2 regions of the Paenibacillus sp. FSL L8-0641 genome follow, and region 1 is predicted to be linked to the other one. Evidence: riboswitches for the same ligand, from Rfam matches in the RefSeq annotation. Region 1 holds a riboswitch; the other holds the start of a gene.

Region 1 (8,283 bases):
AATGGGACGGAATCGGAGACATGACCTACAACGGCTGGGGCAACTTTCGCTACCTTGTAACAGATCATGAATTTTGGCAGGCTGTAGGCAACACCTTTGTGATCTGGGTGTATGCAACGATTCCAATGCTATTCTTCGCACTGATTATTGCCTTCCTGCTTTATGCCCCTTTTGTGAAAATGCGCACCTTATGGCGAGTTGGATTCTTCCTGCCCAATGTGACGTCTATTGTGGCTGTTGCCATCATATTTGGTGCCTTATTTGCCAACAATTTCGGATTTCTCAACTACCTTCTGCAACTCTTGGGACTGCCCATGGTTCAATGGCTGAATGTGCCATGGGGTATCCAAATTGCCATTTCTTCTATGGTCGTATGGAGATGGATGGGCTATAACGCAATCATCTATCTGGCCGGACTTCAGAGTATTCCGCATGTGCTGTATGAGGCCGCCAAAATAGACGGAGCAACCGGAGCGCAAGCTTTTTTCCGCATCACTATCCCCATGCTGCGCCCAGTCATTCTGTTTACGGTCATTACGTCCACCATCGGCGGTATGCAACTCTTCACCGAGCCACAGGTCCTGGTCGGTAATGACGGCGGTTCCGGGGCAAGTGGCATGACCATCGTTTTATACCTGTACCGCGAGTCGTTCATTAACAACTATTTTGGATATGGTGCAGCCGTCGGATGGGGCATGTTCCTCATCATTGCTCTATTCTCCATCATCAACTGGAAACTTGTTCGAGGTAAAAAATAACGATGGGAAGGAGCTTCACAACATGATGCAGACACGTGCAAAATCCTTTGTTTTATATGCCGGATTGTTGGTGGGAATCATCCTGTCGATGTTTCCATTTTACTGGCTGATCGTCATGGCAACCCGTACAACTTCAGACATCTATCGTTTTCCACCGCAATTGTGGTTTGGTAGCCACTTCTTGGATAACATAACGAGAGTATTGCAGCAGATTAATTTTGCCGGAGCCTTTTTTAATACCCTTTTTGTAGCCGGTTCTGTTACCCTATTGGTTCTGTTTTTCGATTCACTGGCAGGTTTTGCATTCGCCAAGTTTGATTTTCCGGGCAAAAAAGTGCTATTTATCGTTCTGCTAGCTACAATGATGGTCCCTTCACAACTTTCGCTTGTCCCCTCCTTTGTCATGATGGCCACCTTTGGATGGGTAGGTACGTTCAAAGCGCTTATTATCCCGGGGATGGTAAATGCCTTCGGCATTTTCTGGATTCGTCAATATGCGGAAGAATCCATTCCAAAGGAGCTGCTGGATGCGGGGCGGATGGACGGATGCAGCTTTTTTCGGCTGTACTTGAATGTAGCACTGCCTATTCTACGTCCTGCGTTCGCTTTTCTCGGCGCGTTTACCTTTATAGGAGCCTGGAATGATTATTTATGGCCGTTAATCGTCTTAACGGATGAGCGTAAATTCACACTCCAGATTGCACTGTCACAATTAAACGGGATATACAATACGGATTATGCGATGGTCATTGCGGGCACCCTGCTTGCTGTACTGCCACTTATAATTTTATTTCTTTTCATTAGCCGCCAGTTTATTTCCGATCTTGCCGCCGGAGCGGTCAAAGATTAGATTTATTTGAATTCCCTTATTCATTTCATGTATAATAGTTAATCGTCATTTCAAATAGCTTACATGGTAAAGTTAGGTATTCAACAGGCAATCAGGTTAAGCGATTTACGATTTGAACATGAACTATGAACTGAGGGGAACTTTCCAGATGAACAAATTCACATATTATAACCCCACCAAATTAATATTTGGAGACAATCAAATTGAAGAACTGCAGCAGGAGCTGCTGAATTACGGCAAAAATATTTTACTGATATACGGAGGCGGAAGTGCCAAGCGAAATGGTCTGTATGACCAGGTATTAAACGCGTTAGAGCCGCTACATCTTAACATTCATGAATTGTCCGGCGTAGAGCCGAATCCGCGCTTGTCCACCGTTAAGAAGGGCATCGACATTTGCCGAAATGAAAACATCGACTTCTTACTTGCAGTAGGCGGCGGAAGCGTTATTGATTGCACCAAAGCCATCGCAGCAGGGGCTAAATATGACGGCGATGTGTGGGATATTATCAACAAAAAGCACATGCCGACCGAGGCTCTACCATTCGGCACCATCCTCACACTCGCCGCCACCGGTTCAGAAATGAATCCGGATTCTGTCATCACCAACTGGGAAACGAACGAAAAATACGTATGGGGCAGCGCGGTGACGCATCCGAAGTTTTCGATTCTGGACCCAAAAAACACCTTCTCTGTGCCACGTGATCAGACGGTATATGGCATGGTGGATATGATGAGCCATGTGTTTGAACAGTATTTTCACAATGTTAAAAATACACCGTTGCAAGATCGTATGTGCTTTTCCGTGCTGCAAACCGTGATCGAAACTGCACCTAAACTGCTGGAGGATTTGCACAACTACGAGCATCGTGAAACGATTTTATATGCCGGAACGATTGCTCTTAACGGAACACTGCAAATGGGCTACTTCGGGGACTGGGCTTCGCATACGATTGAACATGCATTATCTGCTGTATATGATATTCCTCATGCTGGCGGTCTGGCGATCCTATTCCCCAACTGGATGAGACATACGGTCGATCAGGATGCTGCACGCATGAAACGGCTGATGCTCAGCATGTTTGACTTAGACACCGTAGATAAAACAGATAGAGAAATCGCTTTGGAGGGTATTGACCGTCTTAGTGCATTCTGGACAAGTCTCGGTGCCCCTTCCACCCTGGCCGATTACAATATTAATGATGAGCAATTGGAAAAAATCGCAACCATTGCAGCCCGTGAAATGGAATATGGAGGCTTCGGTAATTATAAAAAGCTGAATCAAGAAGATATTTTAGCTATTTTGCGTGCATCGTTATAACATTCAAAAGGGAGTGTCCTCAAGCCTGTGATGGCTGAAGGCACTCCCTTTTGGAATTTATGAATTAACCGTGTGTCCCTTTTCTTCTACTTGAATAGCTGCCCCTACACTGGCACCTGCAAGAATGCCCTTTTTCTTACTAGAATTCAGAGAATCCATATAGATTCGGGTTTCTGCAACGACAATGCCTGACAAACCAAGCAGTGCAATCAGGTTCGGGAAAGCCATCATTGCGTTAAAGATATCTGCCAGCAGCCAAATGGCTTCCAACTTGATGAACGCACCTCCTGCCACAAGTGCGATGAACAAATAACGGTATGGTTTAATCCATTTGACACCCAGTAAATATTCAACACAACGTTCCCCGTAGTAATTCCAGCCCAGTATCGTTGTGAATGCAAATAAAATAAGGCTAATCGTCACGAGTTCTGCACCAGCCGGAAAGGCACTGGAAAACGCATGCTGGGTCATCAGACCTCCATCGTCATTTCCACTCCATATTCCCGTAACCAGCAACGTAAATCCCGTCAGATTACAAATAATCATCGTATCGATAAATACGCCTGTCATGGATATCAACCCTTGTTCTGCAGGCCATTTCGTCTTAGCAGCAGCTGCTGCAATTGGCGCACTTCCCAAACCGGCTTCATTAGCAAAAATACCTCTGGCAACTCCACTTCGCATCGCCAACATAATCGTCGCTCCGGCAAATCCACCCGTTGCAGATGTGGTCGAGAAGGCCCCTTGTAATACTAAAGCAATCGCATGAGGAAGCTCTCCTGCAAACTTAATGAGTACAATTAAGCAAACTACGATATAGAGCCCCGACATGAATGGAACAATCTTTGTGGATACCTTGGCAATACTTTTGAGTCCTCCAATCGTAACAACAGCAGTTAACACGGAAATAATGATCGCTGTAACTACCGTTGGCACTCCAAAGCTACTTTCCGTCGAAGAAACGATAGCCTTTACTTGCGGAAAAGTACCGATTCCAAATAGGGCTACAAGAACACCAGAAAAGGCAAACAACATCGCCAGCGGCTTGAAACGGCGGCCAAGTCCGTTTTCAATATAATACATCGGACCACCCGAAAATTGTCCGTTCCGGTCTTTAACACGGTATTTAACGGATAATAATCCTTCCGCATATTTGGTTGCCATCCCGAAAAAAGCTGCAACCAGCATCCAGAATAATGAACCGGGCCCACCCAGCTTGATCGCTGTCGCCACGCCAACAATACTTCCTGTACCTACAGTAGCTGCCAGTGCCGTACTCAATGCACCGAAGCTGCTTACATCTCCGCTACCTTCGTCCGGCGCTTTACCAATTAGCTTGAGCGCCAAAGGCAATCGAATAACCTGAAGCAGCTTCAAGCGGATCGTTAGCCACAACCCCGTGCCCATCACGAGAATAAGAAGCGGCGCTCCCCATATCCAGCTGTCAATCGTTTCTAACACATGTACCAAATTCATTTTCAACCCGCTCCTCCAACATATTAGAAAACAAAAAAGAGTCAAATCAGCTGATTCGACTCCTGGAGAGGTTAAAGGCACGAAAAAATACAACCATCTTGTGCAGGTTTCTACCTCTAATAGCTCATAAAAAAGCCTAGGGTATTCCCTGTCACAGGTTATTCGCGTCTCTGTCCTTTTGCCTGAGAGTTTAAGCAGATGTTCTCTGCGGTGCACCTTCGGCGCCCAATTAAGGGTCTCTCCAGAGTTCTGTCCGTTTACGGTCCCCGCTTGTGGCTGTAAACAGCCTAAGCACCTGAGAGTTTTGCCCCTTCGGTCGGAACCTTCGTTCCATCTCCCGCAAACATCAACCAGACATATGAAATTTTTATTCATTATACAGAAAACTTTCAGCTTATTACAAGTGAAAAGTTTGTGAAGCCCTCTGAAATATTATTATTGAGTCTATCAAAAAAGCGGGTACAGCAGATCGCATCCTTAGGATGTCCCCTGCTATACCCGCCCGAGATGATATGGAATTACAATTCTTCACCGTTGGTTGCTATCACATTTTTATACCAATTAAAAGAGTCTTTTTTGGAGCGTTTGAGCGTTCCGTTACCGTCATCATCCAGATCAACGTAAATAAATCCGTAGCGCTTGGACATTTCGGAAGTAGACATGCTCACAAGGTCGATAGGGCCCCAGCTGGTGTAACCAATCAGATCAACACCGTCGGCAATCGCTTCCTTCATTTGGGCAATATGCTGACGCAAGTAATCAATGCGATATGTGTCATGCACAGAGCCATCTTCCTCCACCTTATCATATGCACCCAAGCCATTTTCCACGATGAACAGCGGCTTTTGATAGCGATCATAAAACGTATTCAGTGTAACACGCAGGCCGATCGGATCGATCTGCCATCCCCAGTCGGAGGACTGCAGATACGGATTTTTCACGCCACCAATCAGGTTTCCTGCTGCTTTCTCGCCTTCTGGACCTGCCGATACATCGTCATGGTATAAAGACCTCTTTCCGTATATAAGATTTTTACTTTGGCCTAAGTAACCCCATCAAATGCTGCAAATGTGAATCCATACCTAACGGTAACCGTTCTCCTTTGAAATGCATTGACAGATGCTTTAAAATAGACGTAATGCCCTCATAAGCATCCTAATTGTTGTAACGCGTTTCATGTCAAGTATTTTTTTCTTATGTGAGGAGAAGCTCCATGTCGAATCTTGATCAAATTGCAAAACTGGCGGGCTTTTCCAAGGCTACGGTATCCAGAGTATTAAATCAGTCCCCCCATGTCAGTCATGAAACAAGAGCTAAGATTTTGAAAATCATGCAGGAATTAGATTATGTTCCTAATCGGAATGCCATTTCCCTATCCAAGGGTCAGACGCTTCAGATTGGTATCATCACTTCAACGATTAATGAAATTGTTCTTGCTTTTCTGGACAGCTTTGTAGAAATCGCCGGACAATATGAATTCCAGACCATTATTTATACTTCGGGAGAAGACAAAAAGAAAGAGCTTCAAGCTTTTGAAGATTTAAAAAGAAAAAGAGTCGACGCGCTGGTCATCATTTCCTGCGTGAATGACACTGATTTTTTGAGTACCTATTGTAAATATGGCCCAATCGTAGCCTGGCAACGAATGGAGCATACCGATATTCGCTCCGTGGCAATGGATCAATATGAAGGTTACATGCTAGCACTAAAGCATTTGATACAAAAAGGCTATACTCGTATAGCCAATGCTTTTGGTCGTCCAAGCAGCATTAATACCCACAGCAGACAGCGAGCCTATGAGCAGATCATGAGTGAGCACAATCTGCCAGTGTTGCAACACTGGAATCACTCTTCTATTTATAATATCCGTGATGGCGAACAGGTCGTACGGGATTTGTTACAGCATCGGGGGGAATTCCCAGAGGCTATTTTATGTGCTAACGATTATGTAGCCGTGGGCATTCTCTGCGAAGCACGCAGACAACGGCTGAACGTACCGGGAGATCTGGCGATTGTTGGATTCGATAACACGGAGCTGTCGCATACGTTGGGGATTACAACGATTCAAAATCCCATCATGGCTCAAGCACAAAATGCTTTTTTCATGCTTTCCCCCCAGCTGATTGGACGCCAAATGGAGCTTCATTCGCTAGAGTACAGCCTCATTGAACGTACGACCACATAAGGTAACGCTTTACTTGCAAATTAGGCAAAAGGGCCTTGATATAAAATGTTTTTTGTCGAAACAGAATAAAAAATGTTGAAATCGCTTTTTTTTGTGCTACAATAGCACTATATCGAAGGATTGTGACCGGTGATGCGGGCAATGCCTGAGTTCAATTGAGTACTATTGCTAACAATAGTATTGAATTGTGCTTAGGCATTTTTTATTGGTAAAGGATGGGAGGGGGAACTTCAATGATTATTGAGAAGGTGCTCAATAACAACGTCCTATTGACTAAAAACGATAAAGGCAAAGAGGTCATCGTGATGGGAAGAGGTATTTCCTTCAAAAAGGTGGCTGGCGATCAAGTCGATGATGATAAAATAGATAAGATTTTCATGTTAAATGAAAACGAGTTCACGGCCAAACTAACCGAGCTGCTGAACGATATTCCTGTATCTCATCTGGAGGTCGTGAATGAAATCGTAACCCATGCAACAGAAGTGTTGGATACGGAGTTAAGCGATAATATTTATTTAACGTTGACCGACCATATTCATTTTGCCATACAACGGCAAGAAAAAGGACTGGCACTCCAAAACGCGATGCTGTATGAAATTAAACGCTTTTACAAAAAGGAATTTGCAGTTGGACTGGATGCTCTCCAAAAAATTGAAAATACGCTCGGAGTAAAATTGGGCGAAGATGAAGCGGGATTTATTGCATTGCATATGGTGAATGCACGGATTGACGGTAACGAAATGAAATCTACACTGAAAATGACTGAAATTGTCCAACATATATTGAACATTATTACGTACCATTACGGGATTGTGCTGGATGAGTCTTCTTTTAGCTATTCGAGATTTTTGACACATTTGCAATATTTTGCGATGCGAGTGATTCGTAAAGAAGTCATTCACAGTGGTGAAGAATTTTTGTACAACCAGGTGAAGCAGACGTATACCGAAGCTTTTGCTTGTGCCCAAAAGATCAATGAGTATCTGGAAAAAACATACGATCAATATTTAAGCAAGGATGAATACGTATATCTAACTATCCATATTCATCGGGTTACTGAGCGTAATAACATATAAGACTAACAACTTCATACCCCTCATCGTTCATGGATTGTGACTGGTAAGGCAGGCAAAACCTAAACTGATGGTGAAATCGACGTTCCTCTATAGGAGAGAGTGCGCAGTTTTCACCACGAGTTTAGGTTTTTCTTGTTTACAAGGTTAAAAAGATGCATGCCGGCGCATCTTAGCAACAAATGTAAACAGTAAACCCTATCAGTAGCAAGAATAACCCATAAGGAGTTCTAAATATGAGTGATAAAGAACTATCTAAAAAAATAGTGACTCTCGTTGGCGGCGAAGAGAATGTCAATTCCGTATTCCATTGCGCTACACGCTTGAGATTTAAATTAAAAGATCGCACAAAAGCAGACAAAGCTGCACTGGAAGCAACACCTGGTGTCATTACAGTGGTGGAAAGCAGCGGCCAGTTCCAAGTGGTCATCGGCAACAATGTAGGTCAAGTATTTGAGCATATGATGGCAGAAACGAATTTGCAGGATGCAGACAATCCTAATGCCAAAAAGGGAGAATCTTCCGAAAAAACAAATGTTCTTGGCAAAGCGGTCGATATCATTTCCAGCATTTTCTCACCTCTCTTGGGTGCTCTTGCCGGAGCAGGTTTGCTCAAAGGG
Region 2 (8,283 bases), 170 kb from region 1:
GCGATCCAAAATTTTAGAGATGTACTTCCTATGCTCCTCTTGATCCAAACCGAAGCGCTTCACAAGCACCGCTCCCGTTTCCTCCAGTGACCCTTGTATCGAATCCACCACCTTGCTATCCTTCATGGCCTCCTGAATGGTAGCATAACCTGCGGTATAACCAAGATAAGCTGCCACGCAATGTCCCGTATTTACCGTGAACAGCTTTCGTTCAATGTAAGGCTCTAGATCCTGCACGTACAGGATACCTTCGATTTCTTCATGCTCAGATGCCATTTGCGAACGATCCACCACCCACTCGTAAAAAGGCTCTACCTGCACATGTAACGGGTCCTCGTGTTGCTGGATCGGCACAATCCGGTCTACGGCAGCATTTGGAAAATACACCGAAGCCTCAGCCTTGGCACGGGTCGCCTCATCTAATAGCGCAAAAACATGCTCTTTCAGTTGCGCACTACCTCCGATTGCATTTTCACAGGCAATCACATGCAGCGGCCTCGCTCCTCTCTCTACCCGCCGCTTGATTCCTTCCGCAATACCTGCTGCTATGTGCTTGAGGATGCTGACCCCTACCGCGGTCGTTACCAGATCTGCGTGGTCTACTGCATCGGCTACAGCCGCTGCATCCTTGCCGTCAATCGCCGTCACATTCGTGACCAGCTCCGTATCCTTTGTATCATTGGCTAATTCTACGGTGTATTGTTTACGACGGCGTAACTCGGATACAAGGGTGTCGTTGACATCTGAAAAAACAACCTCATAGCCTGCACGCGACAGAATCAATCCGATAAAGCCGCGACCGATATTTCCTGCTCCAAAGTGGACGGCTCTCATAGCTCCAGCTCACTTTCGAACAGATCTATAATTTCCTGTGGGGTCACCGCATTGCGAAGTTTATCCATATTTTCTTCCTCCGCACACACCACAGCGATACTCGTCAAAATCTCCATATGATCGCCGCCTTGTGCTGCAATGCCGATTACCATGTATGCTTTTTCTCCCCCAAAATCTACGCCTTGCGGAAACTGGACGATGGAAATGCCTGTGGATTGAATAAGCGTCTTGGATTCCTTGGTGCCATGTGGAATAGCCAGCCCGTTCCCGATATAGGTGGACACGATCTCCTCGCGTTCCAGCATCTTGTCAATGTACTCACCTGAAATATGTCCTGCATCCAGCAGGATTTGTCCAGCCATACGAATCGCCTCATATTTGTCTTTGGCGGTTGCATTCATTTTTACTTTGTCTATCGTCATAATACTCACGGTAGGTTCCTCCCTGTCCCTAATTTACTGTGTAAAAATCCAGCTAGCTCACTCGATATATAATTGACAATATGATCCCTGCTACCGTGTTCCAGTAGCGTAACCATGTCTTCCTGCAAGAGTAATGCACTAATCTCGCTCAATACCTCCAAGCTTTCTCTCGGCAGCTCACGAGGTCCCAACATGAGCAGCACGCATTCTACCTGTTCGCCTGTATCCGCCAACAGCGGCTCTGCCAGCTTATACAAGGTAAGCGAAGGTTTGCGAATATAGTGGCTACGCGTATGAACTAAAGCAATGGAGGTATCAGAGATCACCTGACTACCTTGGCGCTCTCTTTCCATGAGTTGTGCAGCAACCGCAGAAGGCTCTGTAACATTCCCCCGCCCCGCCTCCAACATGCATATAGCCTCTACGGTCGCCGCCATATCCATCTCCTGATTTTCCAGCGGGTACACTTGAAATTGCTGTACAATGTGTACAATTTCATCGAGACTTTTCCGCAGACCGGTAAGCCACTCCATGTCCTGACCGGGCTGAACGACGTGTTCCTGCTGATGGTCATCAGGATGATTGAGTGTAATATGCTGGATAAATTGACGCAGGCGATCACTCTCCTCCTGCGTCAGCAGCGGGCTGATCTTAAGATAGCGATCTGGTTCAAGCGGTAGCTCTACTGTCGAAATGATCAGATCATAATCCTCCTTGGGGATCCGCGCCGCCTCGTACCATGAGGCCCTATCCACAATTTTGATCTGTGGCAGCTCTTTGGCGAGCCTTGTTGCCAGAAGTCTGGATGAACCAATGCCGCTCGTGCAGACTACGATGGCCCGCACCTCCCGCCGCAATTGTCGCAGCCGCTCCAGCGAAGCGCCGAAATGCATGACGAGAAATCCGATCTCTTCATCAGGGACTTTCATTTCTGTCATGTCCGCCGCAGCCTTTTTCACTGAGTCGAATAAGCTGCTGTAATCCTTGCGGATTTGCTGAAGGAGGGGATTACGAATCGACTTGCCTTCCTTCAAACGTTTGAATACCGGAGCCATATGGGCAATCAGTCCTTCACGCAGAACACGGTCCTCTTCCAATGGCGTGCCTGTTTCTTCCTCCACACGACGAATCAACTCATGAACCGACTCCAGCAGTACAAGATCATCGAGCGGCAGCAGCCGGGTAGAATGATCCTCGGCATCACGGAACAGCAGCCTGAAATAAGATCGTTCCGGGTCCGGAAAGTTAATATCCAGCGCCGCTGACAATTCTGCGCATATGCGTTCTACCATAGCTGTACGCAGCATGATATTCTCATCCGAATCTGTTTTTAAATAGGAGAGAAGAGGATCCATAACATACCCGAGTCGTAGACGTGCCAGCGAAACGCAAATCTGAATCAGCAACTCCATATATTTGCTTTCCACCATGTTTTCCAGCCACTTTTCATGGGGCTGCCAGAGGGCCTTTTCCACGATCAGCAAGTTCCCTCTGCCAATCATCTCCAGCAATTTGTCGGAGACACGAGTCACAGAACGAACCCCTCCCTGGCTGGAAAACAGATCAGATTCATCCAAATGTTCGAGGGCCAGCTCGGAAATCGCCCGTCTTTTGTCTATCTCCCGTCCGGTAATCTCGACACCATATCCCCGTCTGCGGACAAGCACGAGCCCTCGATCTCCGATCCAGTCTTGTAATTCGTCCAGATCATGACTGACCGTAGTTACCGTGACTTTCAGATCTGAAGCCAGCGCCAGCAGCTTGATCGGCTCCCGTGTATCCAGCAGCATGCAGAGAACCACGATCTTTCTCTCCTCAGCCGAATATTCGTCTGGATTCGTATACAGCAATTGCTTTCGCAGGCATACAAGCTGAGCTGGGTCTGCATCTATACAGATACCAATCCCTGACTTTTTCTCCAGCTTCACCTCATGAGTTGCCAGCCAATGCTCGACTGCGCCCAGTTCCCGATGAACCGTCCTTGTGCTGACATTGATCTTCGTGGCAATTTCCCCGGCAGTAACCTCTTTGGACTGCTCCAGAAGATATTCCACGATGTCACGTTGTCGTTTCGTAATATTCATAAGCGCATACCGTTCCTTCCCAAGCTCATCCCTCCAGCAGGAGACGTACACTGCATACAGTCCGCCTGACTATGACGGGGATTAAGAATCGGATTTCAGACGTTCAACCAGCGCTTCGTATTCAGGACTCTTCAGAAAATTGTCAATGGAAATGTGTTCAGCATTCGGGACTACTGTTTTAGCCCGGTCTGTCAACGTTTTTTGCGTAATGACAATATCCGCATCCTGTGGAATTTCACTGATTGCCGTATTCGTAACTGTTACGCCTACGCCCGCCTGCTTCATTTTTTTGCGTAAAATCGAGGCACCCATCGCGCTTGAACCCATACCTGCATCACAGGAAAAGACAATCTTGTTCACTTCGGATTTATCCTTGAGCGTTCGATCTGCGACAATCTCGGCAGCACGATCAGATTCGTGGTTATCTTCCATTACAGTGGCGTTAGCACTGGCACTCTTGCTTTGATTTTTCATATCTTTCAGGCGAGATGCAGCTTCCTCCAGCCCCTCTTCTTGTTGCTTACCTGTCTTGAGTAACACTGCTGCAACAGCAAAGGATACGACCGCAGCAGCGATCACCCCGCTCAGCATTGGCAAATATCCACCTTTTGGCGTCATTAGAAAATAGGCGATGATACTACCCGGTGAAGGAGCAGCAACCAGTCCGGCACCTGTCAACATGAAACAGAAGGTTCCCACAACACCGCCAGCTATAGCTGCAAGAATCAGAATCGGCTTCATCAAAATATAAGGGAAATAAATTTCATGAATCCCGCCGAAAAAATGAATGATGACTGCGCCAGGAGCTGACGACTTCGCAGAGCCTTTACCGAACAGACAGTAGGCCAGCAAAATACCAAGCCCCGGCCCAGGGTTGGATTCCAGCATGAACAGTACGGATTTGCCTGTTCTTGCAGCTTCCTCCAACGCAATCGGACTCAATACTCCGTGATTCAGCGCGTTGTTTAAAAATAATACTTTTCCGGGCTCAATAATGAGGTTGACAAGCGGCAATAGCCCCGCGTTCACGAGGAACTGTACCCCTGCCGACAACACTTGACTGATCATTTGTACAACCGGGCCGATCGCCACATGGGCAAGCAGTGCTAGAATGGCACCGATAATCCCGGCCGAAAAATTATTGACCAGCATTTCAAAGCCTGATCTGACTTTGCCTTCAATGGCCTTGTCGAACTTCTTCAATATCCACGCAGCCAGCGGACCAGCTACCATCGCGCCCAGGAACATCGGGATATCGGCTCCTACTATGACACCCATCGTCATGATGGCACCGATCACACCTCCACGCTGTCCGTGAATCATCGTGCCCCCTGTATAACCAATCAGCAGCGGCAACAAATAATTTTTCATCGGATCAACCAACTGTGCAAAACCTTCGTTCGGGAACCATCCGGTCGGAATAAAGAGTGCCGTAATCAACCCCCACGCAATAAAGGCTCCCATATTGGGCATAACCATACCGCTAAGAAAACGGCCAAAACGCTGTACGGCGACACGAGTGCCTCCTTTTGAACTTGGCTTTGCGTCCAATGTACTCATATTCAAATCCTCCTTGTAGGTAAGCATCACTACCTTTTCTTAAAATTCATACTAAATGACAGCGCTATCTTCATCAACGAAATGAAAACGTACTTTCGTCATGAACGTTGATGACAACATTTAAATTTAAATTATCCAGGAAGATATTATACCTGCATAATTCTTCTTAATATGACCTGTAGCTATAGAAATTAGTCGAAAAACCGCGCTGGATTATGTATGATTCCTATATGGGGACAACCCACTATATCAGAACAACACACGTAATTACGTTTTCAAAAAAAGACAAAAAAATAGCCGCTACGTCAAATCATAGCGACTATTTTATACAAAAATCGAGCAAACTAACGATGCTCTTATTCAATTAAAAATCAATATAAAATTCCGAATAACACGCTATTATTTCATGCTGCATTGCTCTATTTATTACTCCGAAATCAACTGCTCATACTGATCCGCCGACAGTAGTTTGCCCAATGATTCCTCCACATCTTTATCCATCTCTACTTCTACCATCCAACCTTTGTCATATGGAGATTCATTCACTAGCTCAGGTGTACCTTCCAGCGCTTCATTCACTTTTAATATGGTTCCCGTCACCGGAGCAAAAAGGTCGGATACCGTCTTCACCGATTCAATCGTACCGATCTCCGCTCCCTGCTCAATCGTTACTCCCGCCTCAGGTAATTCTACAAAAACAATATCACCCAGTTGGTGCTGTGCAAAGTCTGTAATACCAATCCGCACCGTTCCATTCTCTGTCCGCTGAACCCACTCATGTTCGTCTGTATACCAAAGTTGCTGCTTCACTTCACCCATTCTGTTCCCCTCACTTCCATATGAATAAAATCGCATTTGCTCACCTGTATTAGACAGGTTAAGATTATGACAATAAGAACACTCATGTCAATAATACTAACAAAAATACTTCATATCACCTCCTATAGCGCTCTATATAAAAATATAATAATTTATAACAAACGCTTACATATCCTTATTTATATATTAAATGTTTTTTCTATTGTTTTTGATGACATTTTTATTGACATTTTGAATGAATTTGCGTATTAATGGGTTATAGCAAATACTTTGGGAAACACCCGACAACTGCAAACGCGGATGAACGCAGAGGGAGAGACTGCCAAAAAGATTCGCATAGCTGTTGCCGCTTGTGAGACAGTTGTGCACGCGAATCGGATCAAGTTGTTATCTGCAAAGCCAGGTAATATACTGCTGATCCCGAAGGTAGCGCCGAAGGAGTAAGCCTGCATTGCAGGTGAATCTCTCAGGCAAAAGGACCTCTGCCGGACGCATCTCTGGAGAGCATTCGCTATTGGAGCGGATCACCCAAGAGGAAACCCGGTACATACCGGGGTAACTTTCTGGTATCAAGGACAGAGCTGAAAAAAGAGTATAGACTGCTGTCTATACGTTTTTTTCGGCCTGTCTTTTTTGTTTTGCCGATCACACCGGATAGGAGTGGAAACATGACTAATTTGCGAAAAACACCGCTATATTCGTCCTACGGGACGCAGTCTGGGGTTCGTTGTATTGACTTTGGCGGCTGGGAGCTCCCCGTTCAGTTTAGCGGTATCCAAAAGGAGCATGAGGCCGTCCGGCAACGTGCGGGTTTATTCGATGTATCGCATATGGGTGAGTTTTTGGTTGAAGGCAAAGAGGCCGAAGCTTTTCTACAAAGGGTGACCACGAATGATGTCAGCCAGTTGGAACCAGGTCAGGCACAATATTCACTCCTGTGTTACCCCGATGGAGGTGTAGTAGACGACCTGCTTATTTACTGCAAAGGACCGGAGCGCTACATGCTCGTTGTGAACGCCTCCAACATTGATAAGGATTGGGATTGGTTACTTCGTCATGTGCCTGCATCCGTTCACATGGAGAATGTGTCTGATGCAATAGCATTGCTGGCATTGCAGGGACCGGAAGCAGCACGTATTGCCGCAGCCGTGGCAGATACGGATATTACGAATCTGGCATCTTTCCACTTTCATGAGAACGTGCCATTGTTCGGAGCAAAAGCACTCGTCTCACGAACCGGATATACGGGCGAAGACGGTTTTGAATTTTATGTACCTGCTGCGGAAGCACCCGCCGTATGGGAGGGTTTGCTTCGTTCCGGTGAGTCGTATGGGCTGATTCCCGCTGGACTTGGTGCTCGGGATACACTACGCTTTGAGGCTCGGTTGCCGCTGTACGGACAGGAGCTATCTGCCACGATTTCACCACTTGAAGCCGGTCTAGGGTACTTCGTCAAGCTGAATAAAGGAGATTTTATCGGTAGAGAAGCACTGCAACGTCAGAAAGATCAAGGGATTCCTCGTAAATTGATCGGGCTGGAAATGATTGATCGCGGCATCCCACGCGCCCATTATCCGGTATTCGCAGAAGGACAACGCATCGGTGAGGTCACAACGGGGACTCAGTCGCCCACCTTGAAGCGTAATCTGGGCCTCGCCTTGGTGGACAGTCGTTTTAGTGCCCTCTCCACACCGCTGGAGGTTGAGATTCGTGGCAAACGCCTGCGTGCCGAGGTAGTGGCAGCACCCTTTTATAAACGCCCGCGCTAATCTTAAACTCTCTTCATTCCAATAAAGCAAACATGTCAGATATGAACTTCCGGGTTTTTCAGCTCACACTTTTTTATTAGCTAATTACGATTTAAAATTTTGCTTTTCGAAAGGAGCCAGAACCTATGAAGCAGCATCGTTATCTCCCTATGACTGAACAAGATCAAACCGAAATGCTGCGTGTGGTGGGTGTATCATCCATTGATGATTTATTCAGTGACATTCCAGAGGCCATTCGATATCAAGGGGAACTCCCTCTTTCTTCTCGACTCGATGAGAAAGCCTTAACCCGCCACTTGGCCGAGCTGGCTGGACACAACGCCAATACAGACACACATGCCAGCTTTCTTGGCGCAGGAATTTATGATCATCATATTCCGTCGGTCATCCAGCACATCACTTCACGCTCGGAATTCTATACAGCCTACACCCCCTATCAGCCGGAAGTAAGCCAAGGCGAGCTACAAGCCATTTTCGAATTTCAGTCGTATATTTGCGAATTGACGGGCATGGCTGTAGCTAATGCCAGCATGTACGACGGAGCGACTGCACTGGCGGAAGCGGGCTCACTGTCCGCCGCAGCTACCCGCCGTAAACAGCTTATCGTATCGAGGTCCGTCCATCCAGAGGCACGTCAGGTATTGGCAACCTATGCACGCGGATTGAATTTGGACATCGTGGAGATCGGCTGTTCGGACGGTGTAACGGATGCTGATGCGTTAGCGGCGGCCGTATCGGAACAGACCGCGGCTGTTTTGGTCCAAAGCCCCAACTTTTTCGGAGCCGTGGAAAATC

Evidence for each region. A riboswitch is a leader RNA that binds a small molecule or an ion and turns the genes downstream of it on or off. The one in region 1 is predicted to bind glycine.
Region 2: linked by a shared signal. The riboswitch ahead of gcvT (glycine cleavage system aminomethyltransferase GcvT) and the one ahead of MKY16_RS18935 (alanine/glycine:cation symporter family protein) in region 1 are both predicted to bind glycine.

The regions. Positions count from the first base shown of each region.
Region 1 covers NZ_JBBOUW010000001.1:4,190,357-4,198,639, forward strand. The annotation lists gene MKY16_RS18920 (carbohydrate ABC transporter permease) at 1-758, shown strand, start outside; gene MKY16_RS18925 (carbohydrate ABC transporter permease) at 781-1,608, shown strand; gene MKY16_RS18930 (iron-containing alcohol dehydrogenase) at 1,757-2,929, shown strand; gene MKY16_RS18935 (alanine/glycine:cation symporter family protein) at 2,987-4,405, opposite strand; glycine riboswitch at 4,566-4,660, opposite strand; glycine riboswitch at 4,679-4,755, opposite strand; partial or broken gene MKY16_RS18940 (family 1 glycosylhydrolase) at 4,924-5,397, opposite strand; gene MKY16_RS18945 (LacI family DNA-binding transcriptional regulator) at 5,619-6,590, shown strand; gene licT (BglG family transcription antiterminator LicT) at 6,824-7,666, shown strand; gene MKY16_RS18955 (beta-glucoside-specific PTS transporter subunit IIABC) at 7,900-8,283, shown strand, end outside.
Region 2 covers NZ_JBBOUW010000001.1:4,023,855-4,032,137, forward strand. The annotation lists gene MKY16_RS18160 (mannitol-1-phosphate 5-dehydrogenase) at 1-834, opposite strand, end outside; gene MKY16_RS18165 (PTS sugar transporter subunit IIA) at 831-1,265, opposite strand; gene MKY16_RS18170 (BglG family transcription antiterminator) at 1,262-3,340, opposite strand; gene MKY16_RS18175 (PTS mannitol transporter subunit IICB) at 3,422-4,900, opposite strand; gene gcvH (glycine cleavage system protein GcvH) at 5,327-5,719, opposite strand; glycine riboswitch at 6,112-6,211, shown strand; gene gcvT (glycine cleavage system aminomethyltransferase GcvT) at 6,388-7,488, shown strand; gene gcvPA (aminomethyl-transferring glycine dehydrogenase subunit GcvPA) at 7,614-8,283, shown strand, end outside.